One region of the Kitasatospora sp. NPDC094016 genome, then DNA from elsewhere that is predicted to be linked to it. Evidence: riboswitches for the same ligand, from Rfam matches in the RefSeq annotation. Region 1 holds a riboswitch; each other region holds the start of a gene.

Region 1 (9,502 bases):
GCGGCGCACCGGACGGGATGTCAGCGGTTGAGGAACTCCGGCGGGCGCTTCTCGGCGAAGGCCGCCATGCCCTCCTTCTGGTCCGCCGTCGCGAAGGTGGCGTGGAACAGCCGCCGTTCGAAGCGGACGCCCTCGGCGAGCGTGGTCTCGTACGAGCGGTTGACGCTCTCCTTGAGCATGACCGCCGCCGGGGTGGACATCGCCGCGATCGTCTCGGCCACCGTCAGCGCCTCGGAAAGCAGTTGATCGGCCGGGACGATCCGGGAGACCAGGCCGGCCCGCTCGGCCTCCTCGGCGCCCATCATCCGGCCGGTCAGGCACAGTTCCATCGCCTTGGCCTTGCCGACGGCCCGGGTCAGCCGCTGCGAGCCGCCGATGCCGGGGATCACGCCGAGCTTGATCTCCGGCTGCCCGAACTTCGCGGTGTCCGCCGCCAGGAGGACGTCGCACAGCATCGCCAGCTCGCAGCCGCCGCCCAGCGCGTAGCCCGCCACCGCCGCCACCACGGGCTTGCGCAGCGCGGCGAAGCGGTCCCAGGCGGCGAACCAGTCGCCGAGGTAGGCGTCGACGAAGTCGAGCGTCTGCATCTCCTTGATGTCGGCGCCGGCCGCGAAGGCCTTCTCCGAGCCGGTGACCACCAGACAGCCGATCTCCGGGTCACGGTCGAACTCCGTTGCGGCCGACACGACTTCGTTCATCAGCCGGGTGTTGAGCGCGTTGAGCGCCTTGGGCCGGTCGAGCGTGATCAGCCCCACCCGGCCCTTGCGCTCGACCAGGATCGTCTCGTAGCCGGTCACTTGCCGTCCTCCCGCAGGGTGGTGATGATCGCCGAGAAGTCCAGGCCGGCGCCGCCGTCGGCCTGCGCGAAGTCCGCGTACAGCTGTGCCGCCCTGCGTCCGAGGTCCGTGGACAGGCCGGCGGCGTCGGCGGCCCCGGCGGCGAGTCCGAGGTCCTTGGCCATCAGGGCGGCGGCGAACCCGGCCGCGTAGTCGCGGTTGGCCGGGCTGGCCGGCACCGGCCCGGGGACGGGGCAGTTGGTGGTGAGCGCCCAGCACTGGCCGGAGGCGGTCGAGGCGACGTCGTAGAGGGCCTGGTGGCTGAGCCCGAGGCTCTCCCCGAGCACGAAGGCCTCGCTGACCGCGATCATCGAGATGCCCAGGATCATGTTGTTGCAGATCTTCGCGGCCTGCCCCGCGCCGGGGGATCCGCAGTGCACGACCTTGCGGCCCATCGCCTCCAGTACGGGTCGGGCCGCCTCGAAGTCCGGCGCGGCGGCTCCGACCATGAAGGTGAGGCTCGCGGCCGTGGCACCGACCACCCCGCCGGAGACCGGCGCGTCCACCGCCCGGTGCCCGGCGTCCACGGCCAGGGCGTGCGCCGCCCGGGCGTCCGCGACGTCGATCGTGGAGCAGTCGACGAAGAGCGTTCCCGGGCGGGCGGCGGGCAGCAGGTCGGCGTAGGCGGCCAGTACGTGCCGGCCGGCCGGCAGCATGCTGATGACGACGTCGGCCTCCCGCACCGCCTCGGTCGCGGACGGCGCCGGACGGACGCCGCCCTGCTCCGCCCGCCGCAGCGCCTCCGGCGCCAGGTCGTAGCCGGTCACGGTGTGTCCGGCCGTGGCGAGGTTGGCGGCCATCGGGCCGCCCATGTTGCCGAGTCCGATGAATCCGATGACTCCGTTGACTCCGTTGAATCCGTTGCGGTGGGTCACCAGCGCTCCAGGGGTGTGGTGGGGGCCAGGCCAAGTTCCCGGTCGCCGAGCGGGGCGAAGTAGCGGGCCACCGCGGCGGGCCCGACGGCGCTCAGCGTCGACGGGTTCCACCGCGGGGAACGGTCCTTGTCGATGACCTGGGCGCGGATCCCCTCGGCCAGGTCCGGTGTGGAGAGCGCCGCGCAGGAGGTCCGGTACTCCTGGTCGAGCACCGCCTCCAGCGGACCGAGGGTGCGGGCCCGGCGCAGCGCCGCCAGGGTGGCCTTCACGGCGGCGGGCGAGTTGGCGGCGATCCGGTCCGCGGCCTTCTTGGCCTCCGGTTCGCCGCTGTCCCGCAGGCGGTCGAGGATCTCCTCCACGGTGTCGGCCCCGTAGCAGTGGTCGATCCAGGCCCGCCGGCCGTCCAGCACGCCGGCCGGTGCGGGCCCGACGTTGCGTTCGAGGGCGTCGTGCACGGGGAGTTCGGCCAGGTCGTCCAGCAGCGCGGGCAGCCGCTCGGCCGGGGCGAAGTGGTCGGCGAGGCCGCACAGCAGCGCGTCACCGGCCTCGACGGAACCTGCGGTCAGGGCCAGGTGGGTGCCCAACTCGCCGGGTGCGAGGGCGAGCAGGTAGGTGCCGCCGACGTCGGGGACGAAGCCGATGCCGGCCTCGGGCATGGCGACGCGCGTGGTCTCGGTGACGATCCGGACGCTGCCGTGGGCGGAGACCCCGACCCCGCCGCCCATCACGATGCCGCTCATGAGCGCGACGTAGGGCTTGGGGTAGCGGGCGATGCGGGCGTTGAGGCGGTACTCGTCGCGCCAGAACTCCTCGACGGCGCCCGGGTCCGCGCCGGTGGCGGCGCGGTGGATGGCGACGATGTCGCCGCCGGCGCAGAAGGCCCGCTCACCGGCGCCGGTGATGACCACGGTCGCGACCCGCTCGTCCTCCTCCCACGCGTCCAGCGCTTCGGAGACCCTGCGCACCATGCCGTGGGTGAGGGCGTTCAGGGCCGCGGGGCGGTTGAGGACGATCAGGCCCGCCCGGCCCTCGCGGTGGACCAGGACCTCGTCGAGGTCGGTCCCGGCCATCACGCGGCCCCGATCAGGCCGCGGGCGACGATGACGCGCATGATCTCGTTGGTTCCTTCCAGGATCTGGTGCACCCGTAGGTCGCGGACGATCTTCTCGATGCCGTACTCGGCCAGGTAGCCGTAGCCGCCGTGCAGTTGGAGCGCCTGGTTGGCGACCTCGAAGCCGGTGTCGGTGGCGTGCCGCTTGGCCATCGCGCACAGCTCCGGGGCCCTCGGGTCCCCCCGGTCAAGGGCCGAGGCGGCCCGCCAGAGCAGCGACCTGGCCGCCTCCAGCTCCGTGGCCATGTCGGCGAGCCGGAACTGCAGCGCCTGGGCGTGCAGGAGCCGGGCGCCGAACGCCTCGCGGTCCGCCAGGTAGCCGGTGGCCCGCTCCAGGGCGTCCTGCGCTCCGCCGAGGGAGCAGGCGGCGATGCCGAGCCGGCCGCCGTTCAGCCCGTTCATGGCGATCCGGAAGCCCTCGCCCTCGGCTCCGAGGAGGCGGTCGGCCGGGAGCCGGACGCCGTCCAGGAGCACCTGGCGGGTGGGCTGGGCGTTCCACCCCATCTTCTTCTCGTCGGGCCCGAACGAGACGCCGGCGTCCTCGCGTTCGACGACGAACGCGGACACCCCGCCGGCCCCCGGCCCGCCGGTGCGGGCCATCACCAGGTAGATCCGGGAGACGCCGGCACCTGAGATGAACTGCTTGACGCCGTCGAGGACCCAGTGGTCCCCGTCCTGGCGGGCCCGGGTGGTCAGTGCCGCCGCGTCCGAGCCCGCGCCGGGCTCGGTGAGGCAGTAGCTGGCGGGGGTCGCCATGGCGCTGAGACCCGGCAGCCACCGGGTGCGCTGGGCGTCGTCGCCGTAGCGGTCGATCATCCAGGCGACCATGTTGTGGATGGACAGGTAGGCGGCGATGGACGGGCAGCCGGTGGCCAGCGCCTCGAACACGAGCACGCCGTCGGCGCGGGTGAGTCCGGAGCCGCCGGACTCCTCGCGGACGTAGACGCCGGCCAGGCCGACGTCCGCCGCCTTGCGCAGCACGTCCACCGGGAAGTGCTTGGCCTGGTCCCACGCGACCGCGTTTGGCGCCAGGTGTTCGCGGGCGAAGGCCCGGGTGGTCGCCGCGATGGCGAGCTGGTCCTCTGTGAGGTCGTGCACGACGCCCTCAGCCCATCGTCGGGATGGTGAAGCTCGCGCCCTCCTTGACCCCGGAGGGCCAGCGCGAGGTGACGGTGCGGGTGCGGGTGTAGAAGCGGATCGAGTCCGGCCCGTGCTGGTTGAGGTCGCCGAACCCGGAGCGCTTCCAGCCGCCGAAGGTGTGGTACGCGACCGGCACGGGGATCGGCACGTTGACGCCGACCATGCCGGTGTTCACCCGGCGCGCGAAGTCCCGTGCCGTGTCGCCGTCCCGGGTGTAGATGGCCACGCCGTTGCCGAACTCGTGCTCGCTGGGCAGGCGCAGCGCCTCCTCGTAGTCGGCGGCGCGGAGCACGGTCAGGACGGGGCCGAAGATCTCCTCCCGGTAGATCCGCATGTCGGGAGTCACCCGGTCGAACAGCGAGGCGCCGAGGAAGTAGCCGCCCTCGTGCCCCTCCAGCCGGAAGTCCCGCCCGTCGACCACGAGTTCGGCGCCCTCCTCGACCCCGAGGTCCAGGTAGCCGCGGACCCGCTCCAGCGCGTCGGCGCCGACCAGCGGGCCGAAGTCCGCCGCCGGGTCGTCCGAGCGTCCGACCTTCAGCGCGGCGATCCGCTCGACCAGTTTGGCCACCAGGGCGTCGGCGGTCTCCTCCCCCACCGGGACGGCCACCGAGATCGCCATGCAGCGCTCGCCGGCCGAGCCGTAGCCGGCGCCGATCAGGGCGTCCGCGGCCTGGTCGAGGTCGGCGTCCGGCATCACGATCAGGTGGTTCTTGGCGCCGCCGAAGCACTGCGCCCGCTTCCCGTGCGCGGCGGCGGTGGCGTAGACGTACTGGGCGATCGGCGTGGAGCCGACGAACCCGACCGCCTGCACCCGCGGGTCCTCCAGCAGGGTGTCCACGGCCTCCTTGCCGCCGTTGACCACGTTCAGCACGCCCGGCGGCAGCCCGGCCTCCAGGAACAGCTCGGCCAGGCGCAGCGGCACCGAGGGGTCGCGCTCCGAGGGCTTGAGGACGAAGGCGTTGCCGCAGGCGAGGGCGGGTGCGGCCTTCCAGAGCGGGATCATCGCCGGGAAGTTGAACGGCGTGACGCCCGCGACCACGCCGAGCGGCTGGCGCATCGAGTACACGTCGATGCCGGTGCCCGCGTTGTCGCTGAACTCGCCCTTCAGCAGGTGCGGGATGCCGGCGGCGAACTCGACGACCTCCAGGCCGCGCTGGATGTCCCCGTGGGCGTCGGCCACGGTCTTGCCGTGCTCGGCGGACAGCAGCCGGGCCAGTTCCTCCTTCTCCTGCTCGACGAGCTGGAGGAAGCGCAGCAGGACGCGGGCCCGCCGCTGCGGGTTCCAGGCCGCCCACGCGGGCTGGGCCTGCGCGGCGTCGGCGATCACCGCCTCGACCTCGGCCCGGCTCGCCAGCGGCACCCGGGCCTGCACCCGGCCGGTGTTGGGGTCGTACACGTCGCCGAAGCGACCGGAGGTGCCGGCGGTGGGCTTGCCGGCGACGAAGTGGGTCAGTTCTCGGACCATCGGGTTCCTTCTCTCGACAGGGGTGGGGAGAGGAGGAGGATCGGAGGCCGCCGCGGGTCCGCGGGCACACGGTGGTGCGCCCCGCGGCACGGGCGTGCGGCGGCGGAACGGAACGTCAGGGCGTGGACGCCCCGGCGGCCGTGGGCACGGGACAACCAGGAGCGGCAGTGGAGCGGGAGCAGCCCGGGGTCATGCGTGTCGTCTCCATCCTCGTGGAAAACACGGAACACCCGCGGCCGGTATCCTGACTCCCGGATCACCGCACGCCCCCAGGCCTTCCCGGCTGGCTGCCAGTAGCCTTCGTCTGCGAGGACGAACTCCCCGGTCACAGTGGCGGGACCGTGCCGGACTCACACCGGCTTCCCTGACACCGCGGACCTGCCATCGACCATATAGTTGGACGTCCTAGTAAGTCCAGAGGCCCGCACGCGCGTTGCGCCACCGGCTTTCCACCGCGCCGAGCGACACGCGACCGGACGGGGTCCGCGATCGGGCGCCCGGCAGCGCGGGGCCACGAGCCCGTAAAGTTAGCTGAGGCACACCTAAGCAACACAGGCCGAGCCCATCCTCGCCATACCAGCGCGGGTGGGCCTCGACTGCCGACCGCTGTCGGCGCCGGGGGTGTGTCTGCCGGGAGTGTCGGGACAGGGAGAACGATGTGAGGGACGGTCGGGACGCCAGGCGTCCGCACGGGGAGCTGGTCGCGGACGTGCTGGCGGTGTTGTGGGCGGCCGGCGAGCCGCTGACCGCCCAGCAGGTCAAGGCGGCGCTGGACCACGGGCTGGCCCGCACCACCGTGGCGACGATCCTCACCCGCCTGCACGAGAAGGGGACCCTGGTCCGCAGCCGCCCCGCGCGGTCCTTCGCCTACGCCCCGGTGGAGGACGCCGCCGGGCTGGCGGCCGGGCGTATGCGCCGGGAGTTGGAGAAGGAGCCTCAGCGGGACCTCGTGCTGAAGCGGTTCGTCTCCTCCCTGTCCGAGGACGACGAGGACGTCCTGCGCCGTCTGCTCCTCGATGCCGAGGCCGAGGCCCAGACCGATGCCGCTGCCGAGGCCGCGACCGCGACGGACTCCGGCAGGCCCGAGCCCGAGGACGACGCATGGGCCTGATCCTGGTGGTCGTCGCCCTGGCCCTGCTGCTCCCCTGGGCCGCGGCGCCCGCCGCCCGCCGCCTGGCTCTGCTGCTCCCCCCGCGCGAGGCCTCGCTCGCGCTCACGGGCGCGGCCGCCCTGCTGGCGGGCGGCACCGTCGCGGCACTCGTCGGGCTGTTCCACGTCCCGTTCCTGGCAGGCCTGGAACACCTGCCGCTGTCCGACGTCGTCGCCCGGTGGCCGGCCGTGGTGCCGGTGTCCTGCGCCGCCGGGGCCGCGCTGGCCGTCCAGGCGGTACGGCTGACGCTGCGGTGGCGCGGGCACCGCGTGCTCCTCGCCCGCGCCTGGGGCCTGACCGCCGATGCCACGAGCGACGGCGACCTGCTCGTGGTCGCGGGCAAGGAGGCCGAGGCCTTCGCCCTGCCCGGCCACCGGGGGCGCCCCGGCCGCGTCGTCGTCTCGACCGGCATGCTGAGCGCGCTGGGCCCGGCGGAGCGCGCGGTGCTCCTCGCCCACGAGCGCGCCCACCTGCGCGGGCGCCACCACCTGCTGTCCGTCGCCGCCGACCTCGCCGCCGCCGTACACCCGGCGCTGGCCCGGCTGCGGGCCGACCTCGACTACCACCTGGAACGCTGGGCCGACGAGCGGGCCGCCGCCGCGGTCGCCGACCGGCGCACCGCCGCGACCGCCATCGCCCGGGCGGCCCTGGCCGGATCGCCGGCCGCCCACCGGGGCGCCGGGCCCCTGCTGTCCGTGAACACCGGCCCCGTGCCCCAGCGCGTCCAGGCCCTCCTGGGCCCCGAACCCGCCCGCCCGACCGGCCGCAGGGCGCACGCCGCCGTCGCCCTGGTCGCCGCCGTCACGGTCGCGGCCCTGCTCGGCCTGGCCCTGGCCTACGGGCTGCACGAGTACGTCGAGTACGCGGCCCGGACCTTGAGGGCTCACGGCACGGTCTGACGACATCGATGTAGACCAACCGTGCGGGTCCGGGTATCGTGAGGCTCGGCTTACCCGCGCGGGCCTTGGCGCAGCCGCCCGCCGGCGATTCGGAGGCCGTGTCCACCCCGGCCTCCGGGCTCGGCACCCCCGCGCGGTGCCGCCACCACGGCCCCGACCCGAGAACACGGCGGCCACCGGACGATTGGACCTGGTGTGTACGACGGGAGGACGGGCTCGACGAGCCCCTTCGAACAGACCGTCTACCTCCTGTCGACGGCCGGCCGGGCGGTCGACCGGCTGCTCGCCGACCGGCTCGACGCGAGGGGACTGGGCCCGGCCCACCAGGCGCTGCTGTCCACCCTCTCCCGGCTGGGGCCGCACGGGCGCCGTGACCTCGCCGAGCACGCCGCCGCACCCGAGACCGACTCCGCCCGGGCACTGGACGACCTCCTGTCGGCAGGCCTGGTGCACTCCATGGTCGTCCAGATCGGCGGGCGGCAGGAGGTGCTGACGATCACCCCGGCCGGACAAGCCGCGCTGGACGTGCTGCACGACGACGCATCCGCCGTACAGGGCGACCTGCTCGCCTCGTTGACGAAGGGCCAGCGCACCGAACTCAACTCCCTGCTGCGGCGGGTGTGCACGGCGGCTGCCCGCGGCGCGGGGCGCCGCACACCCTCGCGGCCGGGCCCCGAGCGGGAGCTCATCGGCGGACAGCGCCGACGGTGGGTCGCCGAGTAGGGGTCAGCGGATGCCCGCGGGGTGCTGCGCCGTGAGCGGTGCGGGGTGGGGGCCCGCGAGAGGCAGGACGTGGTCGGCGCGGCCGGTGACGAGGGGGAGGTCATGGCTGACGAGGACCACCGCCAGGCCCCGGCTGGTGCGCAGGTCGTCGAGGAGTTCCATGAGCGCGGCGGCGGTGTCGGTGTCGAGGGCGGAGGTGACCTCGTCGCAGAGCAGGACGTCGGGTTCGGCGGCCAGGGCGCGGGCGAGGGAGACGCGCTGGCGTTGGCCCCCGGAGAGTTCGTGGGGGTGGCGGGTCGCGTGGTGCGGGGGCAGGCCGACGGCGGTGAGCAGGTCGGCGACGCGCTCCTCGCACCGGGCGGCGGGAAGGCCGAAGTGCAGCTTCAGCGGCCGGGTGAGGGTGGCACCGACGGTGTGGGCCGGGTTGAGGGCGCCGAGCGGGTTCTGGGGGACGAGCTGGATGCGGCGGCGCTGGTCGCGGCTGCGGCGCCGGTAGGACGGGGCCAGGTGCTCGCCGTGGAGGATGACGCTGCCGGACTCGGGCCGGTGAAGGCCGGCCAGGGTGCGGAGCAGCGTGGTCTTGCCGCATCCGGACGGGCCGGTGATCCCGGTCAGCGTGCCGGGCATCAGGACGAGGTCGACGGCGGCGAAGACGCGGTGGCGGGTGCGGGCCGTACCGATGCCGGCGCTGAGCGCCTTCACCTCCACGACGGGCGGCATCTCGGCGGCCCGGGTACGAACGCGCGCGGCCTGCGCGCCCGTTGCCGGCGCAGCCCCGGCCGGGACTGCGGCAGGGCGGTCGGGCCCCAGGGCCAGAACGTCGTCCGCGCAGCGGGCGACGAAGTCGGGGTCGTGGCTGGTGAGGGCGATGGCGAGGCCGTCGGAGTCGGCGATCTCGCGCAGCAGGTCGGCGATGTCGTCGCGCAGCGCCGCATCGAGGCCGGCGGTGGGTTCGTCGAGGAGGAGGATCTCGGGCCGTCGGGCGAGGGCGCGGGCAAGCGCGACACGCCGCTGCTGACCGCCGGACAGGCCCGCGGGGCGGCGGTGTTCGAGGCGCTCGCCGACCGGCAGGCGGACCGCGCGCAGCAGGTCGGGTACGGAGGTCCGGCGGCGGTCGGCGGCGGTCTCGGTCAGGAGGCGGTCGACGCGCATGCGCGGGTTGAGGTCCGAGCCGGGGTCCTGGCCGACGAAGGCGAGCTGGTGGCGGCGGAGGCGGCGCAGGTCCTCGGGCGGGAGGGCGAGGATGTCGTGGCCGAGGACGTCGAGGGTGCCGGTGGTGACGCGGGCGCCCGGCGGGAGGGCT
Region 2 (9,502 bases), on a different contig from region 1:
CGGCCCCAACCTCGGGCGGCTCGGCAGCCGCGAGCCGGACGTCTACGGCGCCACCTCCTACGCCGGGCTGGTCGAGCGCTGCACCGCGCTCGGCCAGGAGTTCGGCTTCGAGGTCGAGGTGCACGAGACCAACTCCGAGCAGCAGATGGTGGAGTGGCTGCACGAGGCGGCCGACGGCAAGGTGCCCGTGGTGATCAACCCGGGGGCGTTCACGCACTACTCGTACGCGATGCGGGACGCCGCCTCGCAGCGCACCGCACCGCTGATCGAGGTGCACATCTCCAACCCGTACGCCCGGGAGGCCTTCCGGCACACCTCGGTGATCGCCGCGGTGGCCTCCGGCACGATCGCGGGATTCGGGCTCGGCTCGTACGAGCTGGCCCTGCGCGCCCTGGCCGAGCAACTCACCACGCGCTGACGCCTGGTCAGCGGCCCGGCGGCGGACTGTGCCCGCCGCCGGGCCGCCGTGTAGTCTCCCCGCTGAGAGGTGTCGGGAGGTGACCGTGACGCAGTACGCCGGGGGTGGGCACGTCCCGCCGCGTCCCGCCGCTCCGCCGGGGCCGCAGCCGTCGGGGGCCGCCGCGCCGCCGCCGGTGCCGCCCGCTCCGGCTCCTGTTCCCGCGCCCGCTCCGGTCGCACCCGCGCCCGGTGCGCCGGCCTCCGCCGGGGCCACCGGGCACTTCGTGCTGCCCTCCGGCGCGCCCGTGCAACTCCCCGCCCACCCGCCGCAGCGGCACGCGCCCACCAGCCCGATCGCCGTCCTGCTGATCGGCCCGGCCGGGGCGGGCAAGACCACCGTCGCCCGGTACTGGGCCGAGCGCCGGCCCAGCCCGACCGCGCACATCAGCCTGGACGACGTCCGCGAGTGGGTGCAGTCCGGCTTCGCCAACCCGCAGTCCGGCTGGAACAACGCCTCCGAGGCGCAGTACCGGCTGGCCCGCCGCACCTGCGGCTTCGCCTGCCGCAACTACCTCGCCAACGGCATCTCCTGCATCATCGACGACGCCGTCTTCCCGGACCGCCCGGCCATCGGCCTCGGCGGCTGGAAGCGGCACATCGGTCCCGGCATGATCCCGGTCGTGCTGCTGCCCAGCCTGGACTCCGTGCTGCACCGCAACGCCCGGCGCGGCGGCACCCGGCGGCTCGGCGACGAGGAGGTGGCGCGGATCCACGGCCGGATGGCCGGCTGGTACAACTCCGGGCTGCCGATCATCGACAACTCGTACCTGGACGTGGCCGGCACCGCCGCCGAGCTGGACCGCGTCATCCTGGCCCGGCTGATGGGCATGCCGGTGCGCTGACCCGCGACGATCCGGTGGTGTCGGTGCCGACTGCGATGATGGGCGGGTCCTGATCGAACCACCCCGGGGGAGCTGACGCCCGTGCCGGAAGGCCACATCATCCACCGCCTCGCCGCCGAGAACCGGAAGGCCTTCGGCGGCCGCCCGGTCGAGGTGTCCAGCCCGCAGGGCCGGTTCGCCGACGAGGCCAAGGCCATCGACGGGCAGCTGCTCACCGCGGCCGAAGCCGTCGGCAAGCACCTGTTCCTCGGCTTCGAGGAGGGCGGCTGGGTGCACGTCCACCTCGGCCTCTACGGCGGCTTCGCCTTCGGTACCGGGCCCGCGCCCGAGCCGGTCGGCCTGGTCCGGCTGCGGCTGGCCAACGACGACGGCTACGCCGACCTGCGCGGCCCCAACACCTGCGCGCTGGTCACCGGCGCGGAGAAGGCCGCCGTCGCCGCCCGGCTGGGCCCCGACCCGCTGCGGGCCGACGCCGACCCGCAGGCCGCCTGGCGCCGGATATCGGCCAGCCGGACGACCGTCGCCGCGCTGCTGATGGACCAGAAGGTGCTGGCCGGGGTGGGCAACGTCTACCGGGCCGAGGTGCTGTTCCGCCACGGGATCAACCCGCACCGCGCCGGCCGCGACCTCACCCGGGGCGAGTGGGACGCGATCTGGGCCGACCTGGTCGCCCTGATGCACGAGGGCGTCGGTGCGGGCCGGATCGACACCGTCCGGCCCGAGCACACCCCCGAGGCGATGGGCCGACCGCCGCGCGTCGACGACCACGGCGGCGAGGTGTACGTCTACCGGCGGGCCGCGATGCCCTGCCTGGTCTGCGGCACCGACGTCCGGACGGAACAGCACGCCGCACGCAACCTCTTCTGGTGCCCCGCCTGCCAGGCGGCCTGACCAGGCCCTGCCCGGCCGGTCAGCCGAAGGCCGCGCCGGGCTCGTGGTGTTCGGCGGCGGCGCACGCGTCGAGGAGGGGGCGCAGGGACTCGTCCACGAGCTGGTAGCGCACGACCCGCCCGTCCTTGTCCCCGGTCACCACGCCCGCGGTGCGGAGCAGCCGCAGGGCCTGGGACACGGCGGGGTCGCGCATGCCGGTGGCCACGGCGAGGTCGGAGACGGCGAGCGGGCCGGCCCGGTGGAGGGCGAGCAGGAGGGCGAGCCGCCCGGGGTCGGCGAGCAGGGAGAACCGCTCGGCCCAGGTGCGGACGTGCGCGGGGTCGCCGATCGCGGCGATGGCCTCGCAGACCCGGTGTCCGTCGATGGTGCGGTGGCCCGCGCGGTCGGCCGGTACGAGATGCATGCGCACATTGTTGCAGCAGGGGGCCTGTGATCCTGGACACCTGCGCAGGTGCGCAGCCTTGCAAGGGTGGGTCCTGGCCCCTACGGTGTTCCCCGCCGTGGTGCTCGGGAAGACCGGTGACGGATCCTCAGGGATCCCAGTCCGGAGCGGCCCTCGCCACTGTGATCGGGCCATCGTGATCGTCGACGATGGAGAGACGTCCGTACCCACGACGCCACTGGGAGCCTCGCGCACCTGGGAAGGCGGGTACGGGACCCCCGTAAGCCAGGAGACCGGCCACGGCATCTCACGAAGTGTTTCCACGAGGTGCTGGAGCGTGACCCGAATGACCCTGCCCGAAACCGCCGCGACTGCCGAGGCGCCGGCGACACCGTCCGCGCTGCCCACGTTCCGCTGGAAGCGCGAGGACACCGTTCGCACGGCCGGGCTGATGGGGGTGATCCTGGCCATGCACGTGGTGGCCTTCGGGACGCTCGTCCTCCTGGTCGCGCCCCACAACTACGCGGTCGGCACCCAGGTCTTCGGGGTGGGCCTGGGGATCACCGCGTACACCCTCGGCATGCGGCACGCCTTCGACGCCGACCACATCGCGGTGATCGACAACACCACCCGCAAGCTGATGGCGGACGGCAAGCGGCCGGTCTCGGTCGGCTTCTGGTTCGCCCTCGGGCACTCCTCGATGGTGGTGCTGATGGCCGCCCTGGTGGCGGGCGGCGCGCAGCTGGCCAGCACGCTGATGGACGACGACTCGACCACCCACAAATGGCTCGGGATGGTCGGCACGACGGCCTCCGGCGCGTTCCTCTACCTGATCGGCGCGCTCAACCTGGCCGCGCTGCTCGGCATACTCAAGGTGTTCCGGGCGATGCGGGCCGGGTCGTACGACGAGGCGCAGTTGGAGGAGCACCTCAACTCGCGCGGCTTCATGGCCCGGGTGCTGAACCGGGCGACCCGGTCGATCACCCGGCCCGGGCAGATGTTCCCGGTGGGCATGGTGCTGGGGCTGGGCTTCGACACCGCGACCGAGGTCACCCTGATGGTGATGGCCGGGTCGGGCGCGGCGGCCGGGCTGCCCTGGTACGCGATCGTCTGCCTGCCGCTGCTGTTCGCGGCCGGGATGAGCCTGTTCGACACCCTGGACGGGACTTTCATGAACTTCGCGTACCAGTGGGCCTTCGCCAACCCGGTCCGGAAGGTCTACTACAACCTGACGATCACCGGGCTGTCGATCGCGGTGGCCTTCGTCATCGGCACCATCGAACTGGTCGGCGTGCTGCACGAGAAGCTCGATCTGACCGACCCGGTCACCGGCTGGATCGCGGGCATCTCGCTGGACAACGTCGGCTACGCGATCGCCGGGCTGTTCGTGGTGGTCTGGGCCGCGGCGATCGCCTACTGGAAGCTGGCCCGGGTGGAGAAGCGCTGGGCGGCCGCCGAGTAGCGACGACTGCGACCGGCGACGGCAGCGGGCGGCGACGGCGCCTCCCCCGGGATCCCGGGGGAGGCGCCGTTCCGTCGCCGCGGGTCGGTGCCGGTCGTCGGGCGGGCGGGGTTCAGCGCTCTTCGCGGAAGTCGACGTGCCGGCGCGCGACCGGGTCGTACTTGCGCAGGACCATCCGGTCCGGGTCGTTGCGGCGGTTCTTGCGGGTCACGTACGTGTAGCCGGTGCCGACGGTGGAGCGGAGCTTGATGACGGGGCGCAGTTCGCTGCGGGCCATGGGTGTCCTCCCGGGTTGGCGGGGTGTTCGGGGTCGGGGCGAAACCGTACACCGAAATGGAAGTCATTTTCATCTGGTGTAACGTGAGCTCCGTCCTGCCCATTCCCGGACGCCAGGGAGCACCCATGTCCGCCCACTGCCAACTCACCGGCCGTCGGCCCGGATTCGGCAACGCGATCTCGCACTCGCACCGCCGCACCCGCCGCCGCTTCGACCCCAACATCCAGCACAAGCGCTACTGGCTGCCCGGCGAGGGCCGGTACGTCCGGCTCACCCTCAGCGCCAAGGGCATCCGCACCATCGACACGATCGGCATCGAGGCCGCCGTCGCCCGCATCCGCGCCCGAGGGGGGAAGGTCTGATGGCCAAGCAGAGCAAGATCGCCAAGAACGAGCAGCGCCGTGCCGTCGTGGCCCGGTACGCCGAGCGCCGCGCCGAGCTCAAGCGGATCATCGCCAGTCCCGGCACGGCCCCCGCCGAACGCGCCGCCGCCCAGGCCGAACTCGCCCGCCAGCCCCGCGACGCCAGCGCCACCCGGATCCGCAACCGCGACGCCGTCGACGGCCGCCCCCGCGGCTACCTGCGCGCCTTCGGCCTCTCCCGGGTCAACCTCCGCGTCCACGCCCACGCCGGCCACCTGCCCGGCGTCCGCAAGGCCAGCTGGTGAGCGGCGTGGACGGGATCAAACTGCCCGTGGTGGTCGTGGCCGGACTGCACGCCGACGAACGCCGCGCCGCCGTCCGGGAGTTGGCGGTGGCCGGGGTGGGCGCGGTGGTCCTCCACCACGACCTGCGGGAGGCCTCGCAGGGCGTCGTCCGCCGTGAACTGCGCGACGCGGGAGGCGGGTTCGACGCCGCCGACGTCCCGCTGGTGAACGACTGCCCCTGCTGCGCCCTGCGCGAGGACCTGCTGCCGCGACTGCTGCGGATCGCCGACGAGGGCCGGTACGGGCTCGCGATCGTCGAACTGTGGGGCGGCAGCGACCCGCACCCGGCCGTCGAGGTGATCGCCGGGGGAGAGGCGGACGGCCGCCACCTGGAGGACGCCGTCGAACTCGCGGGCGTGGTCACGGCCGTCGACCCGGACCGGCTGGTCGGCGAGCTCTCCGTCTCCGACGACCTGGTGGAGCACGGCGAGCACACCGCCCGCCAGGACCAGCGGACCCGCGCGGAGGCGCTCGCCCACCAGGTCGAGTACGCCACCACCCTCGCCGTCCCGCGCGCGACGGCGCACACGCCCGGGCTCGCGCTGCTCCGCCAGCTCCACCCCACCGCCCGGGTCGTCCGGCTCGGCACCGGCGCGCTCACCCGGGCCGCCCTCGGCGGCTTCGACGTCGCCGCCGCCCGGGACCGGGTCAACCCGGCGATCGCGCTGCTCCCGCAGGAGAGCGACGAGGCCGGCGTCACCACGCTGGTCTGGGAGCGCCGCCGCCCGCTGCACCCCGAGCGGCTGCACCGGGCGCTGGAGCTGCTCGTCCCCGCCGCCCAGCGCAGCCGCGGCCGCTTCTGGCTGGCCAACCGGCCCGACCTGATGCTCGCCTGGGACGCCGCCGGGGCCAACCTCGCCGTCGAGGAGTGCGGGCCCTGGCTCACCTCCCTGCCCGACGCCGCCTGGGAGCTCTACCCGCCCGCCCGCCGGGCCGCCGCCGCCCTCGACTGGCACCCGCTGCACGGCGACCGGGTGCAGCAGCTCAGCTTCACCGCGGAGGGCCTGGACGTCGACGGCGTCACCGGGCTGCTCGACTCCTGTCTGCTCACCGACGCCGAACTCGCCGCCGGCGAACCCGGCTGGAAGGCCCTGCCGGACGCCTTCCGGGACCTGCTCGACCCCGTTCACTGAGGAGTTGTCACTGTGCGTAAGCGACCGAACCCGCCCAAGGCCCGGCCGAACCCGCTGTTCGCGGCCGGCATCGAGTACATCGACTACAAGGACACCGACCTGCTGCGGCGCTTCGTCTCCGACCGCGGCAAGATCCGGAGCCGCCGCGTCACCCGGCTCACCGTCCAGCAGCAGCGCGCCGTGGCCAGGGCCGTCAAGAACGCCCGTGAGACGGCCCTCCTCCCGTACGCCGCCGGCACCACCCGATAGCCACCACACCACCGTCACCACCCGACAAGGAGCCCCCGATGGCCGTCCCCAAGCGCAAGACGTCCCGCAGCAACACCCGGCACCGCCGGGCCCAGTGGAAGGGCAAGGCCCCGAAGCTCGTCCCGATCACCCTCAACGGCCGCGAACTGCTCGTCCCCCAGAACCTGGTCCCCGCCTACCGCCGCGGCCTGATCGACCCGGAGGGGGCGTAGCGACCACGGAGGGGGCGTGCGGTGGCGGGGGCGCGCCCTGTCGGGGGTGCTCGGCGGGCGGATCGGAGTGGGGGTTCGTAGGCTCGACGCATGTCTGATGCGTACGCGGGTCGGCGGGAGCGGGTGAGGGAGCACTGCAGTGCGGCCGGGGCCGATGCGGCGCTGATCACCCGGGCGGCGAACGTGCGGTATCTGACGGGCTGCGCCCCCTGCGGGGCGACGCTGCTGCTGACCCGGGAGCGGGTGCTGCTGGCGGTGCCCGACGATCTGCCGGCGGACGACACCGGGGAGCACCTGATCGCGCCGGACGTCACCCAGGTACCGGTGGCTGCCGCGGCGGACACCGCCCTGGCGGCGACCGCCGCCGCCGCGCGACTGGGCGTGGCGGACCTGGCGGTGGAGGAGCACGACCTGACCGTCAGCCGCCACCGCGCGGTGGCGAGCCTGGCGGAGGGGGCCCGGCTGGCCGACCTGGGGCAGGTGGTCGAGCGGCTGCGGGTGGTCAAGGACGAGCACGAGATCGCCGACCTGCGGATCGCCGCCGAGATCGCCGACCAGGCGCTCGGCGAGCTGCTGGAGTCGATCCTGGTCGGCCGCACCGAACGGCACCTGGCGATGGAGCTGGAACGCCGGATGATCGACCACGGCGCGGACCGGGCGGCCTACCCGGTGTCCGTCGGCACCGGCAGCCACTCCGGCCAGCCCGCCCACCAGCCGACCGACCGCCGGGTGGAGGAGGGCGACTTCCTCACCGTGGTGATGGGCGCCCAGTACCGGGGCTACGGCGTCTCCACCGCCCGGACCTTCGTGATCGGCGCGGCCCCCGCGCCCTGGCAGGTGGAACTGCACCGGCTGGTGTTCCGGGCCCAGCGGGCCGGCCGGGAGGCGCTCGGACCGGGCGTGGAGCAGTACGTGCCCGACCGGGCCGCGCGGCAGATCCTGGAGGCGGCCGGCCACACCGAGACCTCCCCGCACCCGGTGGGCCACGGCATCGGGCTGGAGATCCGGGAGGCGCCGCGCCTCGGTCCGTCGGACATGGGTAAACTGGACAGCCGCGTGCCGGTCACCGTCGGCCCAGGGGTCCACCTCCCGGGCAAGGGCGGTGTCCGGATCGAGGACACGCTCGTGGTGCGCCCCCCAGAGGAGGGCGGGCCCGAGTTGCTCACCATCACCACCAAGGAGCTCCTCGCCCTGTGACCGCGGCCGCCCGTCGGCCGTCGGCGGCAGGACGCAAGCCTTGGTTCCTTGACAGCTATATCCAGGAGTAAGTGCGCCCGTGGCTTCCACGAACGATCTCAAGAACGGCATGGTCCTCAAGCTGGAGGGCGGCAAGCTCTGGTCCGTCGTCGAGTTCCAGCACGTCAAGCCCGGCAAGGGCCCGGCCTTCGTGCGCACGAAGCTCAAGGAGGTCCTGACCGGCAAGGTCGTCGACAAGACCTTCAACGCCGGCACCAAGGTCGAGACCGCCAACGTCGACAAGCGCGGCATGCAGTTCTCGTACAAGGACGGCGAGAACTTCGTGTTCATGGACACGGACACCTACGACCAGATCGTGGTCGAGCCGGCCGTCGTCGGCGACGCCTCCAAGTACCTGCTGGAGGGCTTCGAGGCCCTGGTCGCCATGTACGAGGGCTCCCCCCTGTACATCGAGCTCCCGGCCTCCGTCGAGCTGCTGATCTCCCACACCGAGCCGGGCGTCCAGGGCGACCGCTCCACCGGCGGCTCCAAGCCGGCCACGCTGGAGACCGGCGCCGAGATCGCCGTGCCGCTCTTCATCGTCACCGGCGAGAAGATCAAGGTCGACACCCGCGACGGCAGCTACCTCGGCCGGGTGAAGTAAGTCCGTGTCGGCCGCACGTAGCAAGGCCCGTACCCGGGCCTTCCAGATCCTCTTCGAGGCCGACCACCGCGGGGTCGACCCGCAGCGGGTCCTCGCGGACTGGGTGGCTCGCGCCCGCGAGCCGAAGCCCGACGAGGGCACCCCGCAGGTCGGCGAGTACACCATGGAGTTGATCGAGGGGTACGTCCAGCACGCTCGCCGGATCGACGACCTGATCTCGCAGTACGCGGTGGGCTGGACCCTCGACCGGATGCCGATCGTGGACCGCAACGTCCTGCGGCTCGGCGCCTACGAGCTGATCTGGGAGGACGGCGTCCCGGACGCGGTCGTCCTGGACGAGGCCGTGGAGATCGCCAAGGAGTTCTCCACGGACGACTCCCCGGCGTTCGTCAACGGCCTGCTCGCCCGCTTCCTGGAGCTGAAGCCGAGCATCCGCCGGTAGGTCCCGACCACCGGTGGCGGTGAGACCCGCAGAACGGCCGCCGGACCCGGAATCCGGGTCCGGCGGCCGTCGCGCGTTTCACCCGGGCGGCGTAAGGTGGTGCCCTACTCGCCAGTAACTTGGCGTTCGGAAACCCGCAGTGAAGGGCAGGCCACCCCCATGACCACCGCGACCCGCAGCGAGTTCGACCAGGGCATCGCCCTGACCCGGCACCCTGACGAGCCCGGCCGCTACGAGGCCGAACTCGGTGCCGGCTGGCAGATCGGCGGCGGGGTCAACGGCGGGCTGCTGCTCGCCGTCGCCGGACACGCGCTGTCGCTGGAGCACGGCGACCACCCCGACCCGGTGTCGATCAGTGGTTACTACCTGTCCGCCTCCACGCCAGGCCCGGCCACCGTCCGCACCGAGGTGCTGCGCACCGGCCGCGGGCTCTCCACCGGCACCGCCTCGCTCAGCCAGGACGGCGTGGAGCGGCTGCGGGTGGTCGCCAGCCACGGCGACCTCTCCACCGCCGAGGGCGAGGTGCGCACCAGCGCCCAGCCGCCGCAGCTGCCGCCGCCGGACCAGTGCATCGGCGTCGAGCACGCGCCCCGGGAGTTGATCGCCC
Region 3 (9,502 bases), on a different contig from region 1:
CGGCGGAGCCGCCCCACAGCTCGGGCAGGACCGGGGCCAGCGCGGTGAGGACCTCGCCCGAGGCGGCGCGGGTGGCCATGCCCTTGGCGTCGGGGGGAAAGGTCGGCAGGACGTCCGCCCAGCCGTCGGGCAGCCGCTGCTCCCGCAGTCGGTCCAGCAGGACGGCGCGCTCGGGGTTCGCCGTGCGCCAGGCCGCTAACCTCTCGTCCCACTCGGCGTGCACCTGCCGACCGCGGTCGGCGGCCTCGCGTGTGCGGCCCAGGACGTCCTCCTCGACGACGAAGTGCTCTTCGGGGTCGAAGCCCAGCAGCCGTTTGGTGGCGGCGACCTCGTCCTCGCCCAGCGCGGATCCGTGGGCCTTGCCGCTGTCCTGCTTGGTCGGGGCGGGCCAGCCGATCACGGTGCGCAGCATGATCAGCGAAGGGCGGCCGGTCTCCTGCCGGGCGGCGCGGGTGGCCGCCAGGAGCGCGTCGACGTCCTCGACGTAGCGGCCGGTGCGCGTCCAGTCCACGGTCTGCACGTGCCAGCCGTAGGCGGCGTAGCGGGCCGGGACGTCCTCGCTGAAGGAGATGTCGGTGTCGTCCTCGATGGAGATGTGGTTGGAGTCGTAGAAGACGATGAGGTCGCCGAGTTCCTGGTGCCCTGCCAGGGAGGCGGCCTCGCCGGTGACGCCCTCCATCAGGTCTCCGTCGGAGGCGATCACGTAGACGTGATGGTCGAAGGGGCTGGTGCCCGCTTCGGCGTCCGGGTCGAGGAGACCGCGTTCGCGGCGGGCGGCCATCGCCATGCCCACCGCGCTGGCCAGGCCTTGGCCCAGCGGGCCGGTGGTCATCTCCACGCCGGGGGTGTGCCGGTGTTCGGGGTGCCCGGGGGTGGCGGAGTCCCAGGTCCGGTAGGCCTGCAGGTCCGAGAGTTCCAGGCCGTAGCCGGCCAGGTAGAGCTGGATGTAGAGGGTCAGGCTGGAGTGGCCGCAGGAGAGCACGAAGCGGTCCCGTCCCAGCCACCGGTCGTCGCCGGGGTCGTGGCGCATGACGTTCTGGAACAGCAGGTACGCCAGTGGGGCCAGGCTCATCGCGGTGCCCGGATGGCCGTTGCCGACCTTCTGCACCGCGTCGGCGGCCAGCAGCCGCACGGTGTCCACCGCCCGCGCGTCGACCTCGTCCCACCCTGCCCGCCCTGCCACCGGATCCGCGAGGGATTCGTCGCGCCGCGCGGTAGCGTCGTTCTGGTCGTTCGCCATGCCGTTGCTCCTTCGTCTCGGCTTGTCGTCCATCGTTCCTGCGGCACTGGGCGGGCACGACCGCCGGGCCGTCGCCCGCGTGGTTGCTGGTGATGTACGAACTATGCCCAGGGGTGGCGCGCTGTCCGGCACGACACACCCTTTCGGTGAGCCGCTCCGCCTCGTCGCTTGCCCCCGAAGTGGGGAAACACACCCCTGACCACCCGTCGCAGGTCCGCGGGAGGGCGTGCGCGGGCCCCCCTTCGACGGCACGGTGCCTCCGCCGCCGAGCAGGGTCGGTGACGGCGTGCTCGATCCGCTCGACGCCGACGACCGTCCACGTCTCCGCCCGCACCTGAGACCCCCGGCCGGGCCCCGTGGCCGATCCCTCCCGCAACCCCGGGAACGGTCCAGACGATCAGCCCTCGGGCTGGCCAGCACCGACCTGACCACGCCTGATACCTTTCCATCGCCGTGGTGTACGGGAAACCGGTCTGAGTCCGGTGCGGCCCTCGCCACTGTTGCCGCGGAGTTCCGCGGCCCTCGCTGACCGGCTTTTCCAGCGGTCAGGGCCACTGGGCGGGCTGGAAGAGCCGTCCGGGAAGGTCGGCCGCGGCGTGTCGATGCGGAAGCCAGGAGACCGGCCACGGCGCTACATGTTCCACGAGGGTTTTGGAGAACACGTGCCCAGCGGTCTGCCGCATCCGTTCCGTTCCATATGTTCCGTACGTCCCACAGGTCCGATACGTGTCGGCCGGGCGGTCGCGGCCGTCCTGTTCGTCGGCATGCTCGGAGCCTGCACGGGCGCCCCCGCGCCCGCCACGTCCGGCGGGACGACCGGAACTGCCGCGCCGGTCAGCGTCGACAACTGCGGGACCACCGTCACGGTCGGCGCGCCGCCCGACCGGCTGGTGACGCTCAACCAGGGCGCCACCGAAGTGGCCCTGGCCCTCGGCCTGCAGTCCCGCATGGCCGGTACCGCCTACCTCGACGACTCCGTCCCGGAGAAGTGGAAGGCGGCCTACGACTCCGTCCCGGTGCTCTCCAAGGACTACCCGACGAAGGAGAAGCTCCTCGCGGCCCGTCCCGACTTCCTGTACGCCTCCTACTCCAGCGCGTTCACCGACAAGGTCGCGGGCACCCGGGAGGAACTGCGCGGCCAGGGCATCCCGTCGTACCTGTCCCCGTTCGGCTGCTCGGACAAGAGCCAGGTGGCGCCGACGACCTGGCAGGCGGTGTGGGGCGAACTGAACGACGTCGCCAAGGTCTTCGGTGTCACGGAGCGGGCCACCGCGATCCGGCAGCAGCAGGAGCAGCAGCTGGCCCAGTTGACGGCGACGGCCGCGGGCAAGGACCTGAAGGTCCTGTGGTTCGACTCGGACACCAAGGCGCCGTTCGTCGGCGCCGGCCACGGCGGACCTCAACTCGTGCTCGACGCCGTCGGCGCCCGCAACGTCTTCGCGGACCTGCCCGGTGGCTGGCAGAACGTGAGCTGGGAGAAGGTCGTCGCGGCGGACCCGGACGCCATCGTGCTCGCGGACGCCGGCTGGGACACGGCCCAGTCCAAGATCGACTACTTGGAGAACGACCCGGTGCTGAGCAAGCTCACCGCCGTGCAGCGCAAGGCCTTCGTGGTGGTGCCGTTCTCGGAGTCGACTCCCGGTGTGCTGCTCGCCGACGGCGCCGCCAAGGTGTCCGCGGGACTGGGCCAACTGCACCCGGGTTCATGACCACCGCGCCCCACCCCGTCGCGCGGCGCTCCGGTCAGGGCCGCGCGACGGCGGCCCTGGCCGTCGGTGCGGCCCTGCTCCTGGCCACCGTGCTCCTCGGCCTGGCCGTGGGCTCGCAACACGAACCGGTCCGGACGGTGATCGACGTCGTCCTGCGCCGTCTCGGGCTGGGCGACCCGAACGTCACGCTGCTGGACGACCAGATCGTCTGGCAGCTGCGGCTGCCCCGGGTCCTGGGAGCGGCCGCCACCGGCGCGGGCCTCGCGGTCTGCGGCGCGGTGCTGCAGACGCTGACCGGCAACGACCTGGCCGATCCCTTCCTGCTCGGGATCTCCGACGGAGCCGCCGCCGGCGCGGTCACCGTGATCGTCCTCGGCGTCGGCGTGTCCGGCGCCGTGGGCACCGGCGCGGTCGCGACGGCGGCCTTCGCCGGCGCCCTGCTCGCCGCCGTCGTCGTCCTGGCACTGGCCGGCGCCCGCACCCGATCGCTACCGACCACCCGGACCGTGCTCGCCGGCATCGCGGTGGGACAGATGTGCGGGGCCTACACCTCGTTCGTGGTGATGGTCCTCGGGGACCGCAACGCGGCGCGCGGTGTCATGGAGTGGACGCTGGGCTCGGTCGCCGGCGTGCGGTGGCCCACCGCCGTCTTCCTGACCGCGGTCGCGCTGGCCGGTGTCACGGTCCTGGCCTCCTCGGCCCGCGACCTGGACGCCTTCGCGTTCGGCGAGACCGCCGCCCGCTCCCTCGGCGTCCACGTCGAGCGCACCCGCTGGGTCCTCGTCGCCACCGCCGCCCTGGTGACCGCGTGCCTGGTCGCCCACACCGGCGTCATCGGGTTCCTCGGCCTGGTCGTACCGCATGTCGTCCGGCTCGTCTGCGGCCCGCGCCACGCCCTCCTGCTGCCCGTGTCGGCACTGGTGGGCGCGTCCCTCCTGGTGGGCAGCGACATCGTGGCGCGCTCGGTCCTCCCCGACCGGGAGATCCCCGTCGGCGTCATCACGGCCGGACTCGGAGCGCCCTTCTTCGCCTGGCTGCTGTGGCGCCAGGGGCGGGCCGACGGGAGGGGGCAGTGACGGTGACGCCCCCCGCCGAGCTGCGCGCGCAGGGACTTCGAGTGCGCATCGGCGGAGCCACCCTGCTGGACGCGGTCTCGCTCGCGTTCGCCCCCGGCCGGATCACCGGCCTGCTCGGGCCCAACGGCGCCGGGAAGACCACCTTGCTGCGCGCGGTCGCCGGACTGACCCGGCCGAGCGAGGGACGCGTCCTCCTGGACGGAGAGGATCTCCACGCACTCACGGCCCGCCGACGAGCACGGCAGGTGGCCTTCATGGAGCAGCAGGCGGACACCCGGCTGTCGCTGCCGGTCCGTCAGGTCATCGAGCTCGGACGCACACCGCACCGCAGCCGCTGGCCCGTGCCGGCGAACTCCGCCACCGACGCCCACGAGCGATCCGTGTTCGCCGATGCCGTTGCCGCGGCCGACGTCGGCCACCTGCTCGACCGGTCCTGGCCGACGCTGTCGGGTGGCGAGCGGCAGCGGGTCCAGCTCGCGCGGGCACTGGTGCAGGAGCCCGGCGTGCTCCTGCTCGACGAGCCCACCAACCACCTCGACCTACGCCACCAACTCGGCTTCCTCGACACCGTACGCGGGCTGGGCGTCACCACGGTAGCCGCGCTGCACGACCTCGAACTCGCCGCCGCCTACTGCGACGAGGTCGCCGTCCTGCTCGACGGCCGGCTGGTCGCCCACGGGCCCAGCTCGGACGTGCTCACCTCGCCGACGATCGCGCACGTCTACGGCGTCGACGTCACCGTGGAACGACACCCCCGGCACGACAGACCGCACATCCGGTGGAACGGACTGCTCCCCGAAGGGACAACACCATGACCCTCCCCGTCCCGGGCGCGCTCGCCCGCCGCAGTGCCACGCTCCTGGTCGGCATGTCGATCGGGGAAGCCGTCCGTCGTGACGAACTCCTCCGGACAGCGGCGTCGCACCAGGCCTCGATCGCGTTCCTGCAGCAGGCAGACCCCTCCCTATCGGCCGAGCTGACCAGGCTGGCCAACGCGGGCGCCGAGACCGTGGTCGTGATCGGCGTCCGCCTCGCGGCCTCCGGCCCGGCCCAGTCCTGGCTGCGGCGGATCGCGGCGCACTGGTGGCGCGAGCGCGCGGGCCACCGCCCCGAACTCCTCGTCGCGACCCGCCTCGCCGACGCACCGGACGCGGTCCCCGCGGTGGCCGCGGTGACGAAGGCCATCACCGGCAAGGAGCCCGGCCTCACGTCCGCGGCCTGGGAGGACGTCCCCGGCCACCGGCACCAGGTCCTGGTGTGCCGCGGCCCGCGTTGCGCGGCCAAGGGCGCGGAGGAGGGACTACGCGCCCTGGTGCAGAAACTGACCGAGCACGGCCTCGGCGACGACGACGTGCTCGTCACCCAGACGGGGTGCCAGTTCCCCTGCAACCAGGCCCCCGTCGCCAGCGTGCAGCCGGACGACGTCTGGTACGGGAAGGTCGACCCGGCTGTCGCCGGCCGCATCGTCACCGAGCACCTCGCCGGCGGACGACCGGTCGAGTCCCACCGACTCCCCCGGCACAGGAAGGAGCAGGCGGACCACCACGACGACTGATCGCGACCACGAGGCTCAGGCCTGAGCCCGTACCCCGCTACGCAGACCGAGATCACCTCAGGTCGACGATGTGCTGCTCAGGCGAGCTTGAGGAGCAGTTCACTCAGTTCCCTCGGCATGGTGATCATGCAGTCGTGGCCGGTCAGCAGCTCCCAGACCTGCGCGGCAGAGCCGTTGGGCTGGACCGGGGGGACGGGGCGGCGGGTGATGCCCGGCGGCGTGGGGCCGACGTTGTGGATGTGCGTGCGCGGGATCGCGTCCGCCGCCGGGTTGTCCAGTCGCACGGGTTGCCGAAGGCAGCGCACCGTCTGGTCCGTGAGCGTCTCGCGCAGCCAGGCCACGTCCGCCGGGTCCGTGACGCCGAACAGGCCGAGGGGCGCGGGCAGCTCGGGCACCGGGGGGACGCGCCAGCCGCTCTCGGACTTCTCGGCGAGCTCGATCATCCGCCGCCCCACGGGTTGGACGTCGACCGCGGACTCGCCGTCCTGCGGGACCAGCGCGTCGAGGTAGACGAGGTGTGCGATGCGCTCCGGGATCCGGTTGGCCACGGAGGAGATCACCAGCCCCGCGTAGCTGTGGCCGACGAGGACGACGTCGTCGAGGTCCTGCTCGGCGACCAGCCCGACCACGTCGTCGACGTACGTGTCGAGTCCCACCTCCGGTCCGAGCAGGTGCGCCTTGTCCCCGCAGCCGGTCAGGGACGGCGCGAACACCCGGTGCCCGTACGCCTCCAGCAGCGGCACCACCCGCTCCCAGCAGCGCCCGCTGTGCCAACTACCGTGTATCAGAAGGAATGTGGACATGAGTGAGAGCCCTTTCCTCTTTCGCGCCCCGGTACTGTCCGGACACGAAAGACATGCTGCTGCACCCGACGAGGTACAGGCAACAGGGCACTTCTCGGCGCCGCTGCTCACCCGGCCGGTGGTCACGTACTGCCCCATCGAGGACTACCGGGACGTGCTGCGCTCGGTACGGCCGACGGCACTGCTCTGGCCACCGCGGTTCTACGAGAAGGCCGCCGGTGAACTCATCGCACCGCGGCCGCCGTCGAAGCCCGGGTCTGAGAACTGCGGCGGGACCGCAAGCTCGGCACGGATCGGCCCGGTCCTCGGCACCCCGGCCCCGACGGCGCACCGGATCCTGACGGTGGGCTGTGACGCGTCGGCAACTCACGGACGGTCATTGGACGATGATCGATCGCTACCTGCCGGTCGGCAGGTTCAGCCCGCACCCCGAGCGGCCTCGGGAACGCTCGGGCCGGTGTGCCAGCACCGCCGGCCGGCAATGCCACAACTCGCGCGACCTTCCGGACGTGGTCGCCCGCCCGGTCGCTACTTCTGGCGGGGGCGCCGAAGCCCCCACCGGGAATTCCCCTGGGCGTTCCGTGTCCACCGGCGCCGCCCGGCCCCGGAAGCCGTCCGAGGCGGCTTTCCCGCGTCGTTCTCCTCGGCCGCGTGGCCGGTGAGGAAGAGGAAGACGTCGTCGAGGGTGGGCCTGCGCAGGCCGATGTCATCGATGAGGACGCCCAGCCCGTCCAGCTCGCGGATGACGTCGGCGAGCACCCGGGCGCCCCCGCCCACCGGCACGAGGATCCGCCGGGTGTGCTGCTCCACGCTGAGCGGGCCCCCACCGTACGGGGTGAGCGCCGTGACGGCCGCACCGATCTGCTCGCGGTCGTGGACCACCACCTCCACCCGCTCGCCGCCGGTCCTGGTCTTGAGGTCGTCGGCGGAGCCGCGTGCGATCACCCGGCCGTGGTCGACCACGACGATGTCGTGCGCCAGCCGGTCGGCCTCCTCCAGGTACTGGGTGGTGAGCAGCAGGGTGGTGCCCTCCGTCGCCAGCATCTCGACGACCTCCCACAGCGCCAGCCGGTTGCGCGGGTCCAGACCGGTGGTGGGCTCATCGAGGAACATCACCGGGGGTCGCACCACCAGCGCGGCCGCCAGGTCGAGCCGGCGGCGCATGCCACCGGAGTAGGTCCTGGTCAGCCGGTCGGCCGCCTCGGCGAGGTCGAACCACTCCAGCAGTTCCCGGGCGCGCGCCTTGGCGTCCCTGGTCCGCATCTGGTAGAGCTCGCCGACCATCTGGAGGTTCTCCCGGCCGGTGAGGTACTCGTCGACCGCCGCGTACTGGCCGCAGAGGCCCAGCAGGCTGCGAACCCGGCCGGGGTGCTTGAGCACGTCGACCCCCGCCACGTGGGCGCTGCCCGCGTCGGGCCGCACCAGGGTGGTGAGCACCCGTACCGTGGTGCTCTTGCCGGCGCCGTTGGGGCCGAGCAGGCCCAGCACCGTCCCCTCCGGCACGTCCAGGTCGACCCCGTCCAGGGCCCGTACGTCACCGAAGTCCTTCACCAGGCCCTCGGCCCGGATGGCCGCCCTCATGCGCCCCTCCTTCTCCTGGAACCGGCCGGGAACCACCTGACGGCCGACACTGGCAGGATCCCTCCGGGGCGCCCGTCGTGCTCTTCGGCGGGGCCGCGGAGGCACCGCGGGCGCGGCCGCCGGGATGCGGGCCACCCGGGTGTGGTGGAAACGTGGAGGAGAGAGCCCGGCCCCGGCCCTGCCCTGGCCGCCCAACCGGGTTCCCGAAGGCCGTGCGCACCGGACGAGAAGGACCGAGGACCCGCACAGACCTGCGGCGGTCACACGCCGGCCGCCCGGAGGCCCCCGCCGGCTCACGCTCCCTCGCGCGAATCGATACCGGATGCGTCTCCTGCCGAATCGAGGCGGTACCAGTGGATCTCAGGATGTCGGTCGAAGCCCGGGAGGCGTTCCTCGCCGGCCCGCACGTGGGAATCCTGGGGGTGGACGACACGCGCGACGGCAGCGGCGGACCGCTGCTCGTCCCGCTCTGGTACTCCTACCGGCCCGGCGGGCTGGTGACGATCCAGACCGGGCGGACGACGCTGAAGGCCCGGCTCATCCGCAGCGCGGGACGGTTCAGCCTCTGCGCGCAGGTCGAGTCGGCGCCCTACCGCTACGTCAGTGTGGAGGGGCCGGTGGTGGCCGTCGAGGACCCGCTGCCGCCGGCCGCACGCGAGGAGCTGGCCCGCCGGTATCTGGACGCGGACACGGCGGTGGCGTACCTGGACGCCAACCGGCGGCAGCTGGCCGACGACGTCCTCATCCGCATGAGGCCCGAGAGATGGCGCACCGCCGACTTCGCCGCCTTCGCCAAGGAGTTCGAACCGTAGCGTGCCGCGCACGCGACCCGCGCGCGGCAGAGAGCGTGACATCCCGATGAACACCCGGACAAGGACGCATCAGGCCACGGCCGACCACGCCGCGGCGGTGCCGTATCCACGCGATCGCTGCCTCCACGAGCTGTTCGACGCCCGGGCGGCGCACCGCCCGCAGGCCATCGCCTCCGTGCAGCACGGCCGCAGCATCAGCTACGGCGAACTCAAGCTCCGCTCCGACGCGCTGGCGGCCCGGCTGCACGATTCCGGCGTGCGGTACGGCGACACGGTCGGGGTGTGCGGGGCCCGTTCTCCGGAGGCGCTGGTCGCGTTCCTGGGCATCCTCAAGAGCGGTGCGGCCTACGTCCCGCTCGACGACGCCTCGCCGCCCGCGCGTCTGCAGGCGATGGCGGAGGACGCGGGGGTGCACACCGTCGTCGCGCTGCCCGGCAGCTCCCGCCGCATCCGGCGCGTGCGTTCCCGCATCGACGTGGGCGTCCTGGCCCCGACCGCCCCGGCCCCGGTACCGCGGGCCCGGGCACTCCCCGCGGACTGCGCCTACGTGATGTTCACCTCCGGCTCGACCGGCCGCCCCAAACCCGTGGCGATCCCGCACCGCGGCGTCGTCCGGCTGGCCGCCTCCGACCTGGTGCGGCAGCGGCCGCGGCCCGGTGAGCGGGTGCTGCACGCCTACGGCCTCTCCTCGGACGCCTCCACGATCGAGATCTGGCCCGCGTTGCT

What was found. Region 1 has a riboswitch for cobalamin ahead of ABT015_RS02175 (CoA-acylating methylmalonate-semialdehyde dehydrogenase). Riboswitches for the same ligand answer to the same signal wherever they lie in the genome.
Region 2: it holds a riboswitch for cobalamin, as region 1 does, so the genes downstream of both, nicT (Nickel transporter NicT) here and ABT015_RS02175 (CoA-acylating methylmalonate-semialdehyde dehydrogenase) in region 1, are expected to answer to the same signal.
Region 3: it holds a riboswitch for cobalamin, as region 1 does, so the genes downstream of both, ABT015_RS14400 (ABC transporter substrate-binding protein) here and ABT015_RS02175 (CoA-acylating methylmalonate-semialdehyde dehydrogenase) in region 1, are expected to answer to the same signal.

The regions. Positions count from the first base shown of each region.
Region 1 is NZ_JBEOUK010000002.1:68,166-77,667, reverse strand. It holds gene ABT015_RS02195 (enoyl-CoA hydratase) at 21-797, opposite strand; gene mmsB (3-hydroxyisobutyrate dehydrogenase) at 794-1,711, opposite strand; gene ABT015_RS02185 (enoyl-CoA hydratase/isomerase family protein) at 1,708-2,781, opposite strand; gene ABT015_RS02180 (acyl-CoA dehydrogenase family protein) at 2,781-3,920, opposite strand; gene ABT015_RS02175 (CoA-acylating methylmalonate-semialdehyde dehydrogenase) at 3,928-5,427, opposite strand; cobalamin riboswitch at 5,645-5,817, opposite strand; gene ABT015_RS02170 (BlaI/MecI/CopY family transcriptional regulator) at 6,086-6,538, shown strand; gene ABT015_RS02165 (M48 family metalloprotease) at 6,529-7,476, shown strand; gene ABT015_RS02160 (MarR family winged helix-turn-helix transcriptional regulator) at 7,672-8,199, shown strand; gene ABT015_RS02155 (ABC transporter ATP-binding protein) at 8,203-9,502, opposite strand, start outside.
Region 2 is NZ_JBEOUK010000006.1:38,095-47,596, reverse strand. It holds gene aroQ (type II 3-dehydroquinate dehydratase) at 1-418, shown strand, start outside; gene ABT015_RS08115 (AAA family ATPase) at 498-1,301, shown strand; gene ABT015_RS08110 (Fpg/Nei family DNA glycosylase) at 1,383-2,192, shown strand; gene ABT015_RS08105 (ArsR/SmtB family transcription factor) at 2,212-2,595, opposite strand; cobalamin riboswitch at 2,677-2,890, shown strand; gene nicT (Nickel transporter NicT) at 2,921-4,036, shown strand; gene rpmG (50S ribosomal protein L33) at 4,149-4,313, opposite strand; gene rpmB (50S ribosomal protein L28) at 4,439-4,675, shown strand; gene rpsN (30S ribosomal protein S14) at 4,675-4,980, shown strand; gene ABT015_RS08080 (CobW family GTP-binding protein) at 4,986-6,152, shown strand; gene rpsR (30S ribosomal protein S18) at 6,165-6,401, shown strand; gene rpmF (50S ribosomal protein L32) at 6,440-6,613, shown strand; gene ABT015_RS08065 (M24 family metallopeptidase) at 6,704-7,810, shown strand; gene efp (elongation factor P) at 7,890-8,453, shown strand; gene nusB (transcription antitermination factor NusB) at 8,458-8,895, shown strand; gene ABT015_RS08050 (thioesterase family protein) at 9,055-9,502, shown strand, end outside.
Region 3 is NZ_JBEOUK010000012.1:105,649-115,150, forward strand. It holds gene tkt (transketolase) at 1-1,240, opposite strand, end outside; cobalamin riboswitch at 1,678-1,882, shown strand; gene ABT015_RS14400 (ABC transporter substrate-binding protein) at 2,005-2,949, shown strand; gene ABT015_RS14405 (FecCD family ABC transporter permease) at 2,946-4,025, shown strand; gene ABT015_RS14410 (ABC transporter ATP-binding protein) at 4,022-4,840, shown strand; gene ABT015_RS14415 ((2Fe-2S) ferredoxin domain-containing protein) at 4,837-5,580, shown strand; gene ABT015_RS14420 (alpha/beta fold hydrolase) at 5,658-6,383, opposite strand; gene ABT015_RS14425 (ATP-binding cassette domain-containing protein) at 6,912-7,964, opposite strand; gene ABT015_RS14430 (pyridoxamine 5'-phosphate oxidase family protein) at 8,330-8,776, shown strand; gene ABT015_RS14435 (amino acid adenylation domain-containing protein) at 8,823-9,502, shown strand, end outside.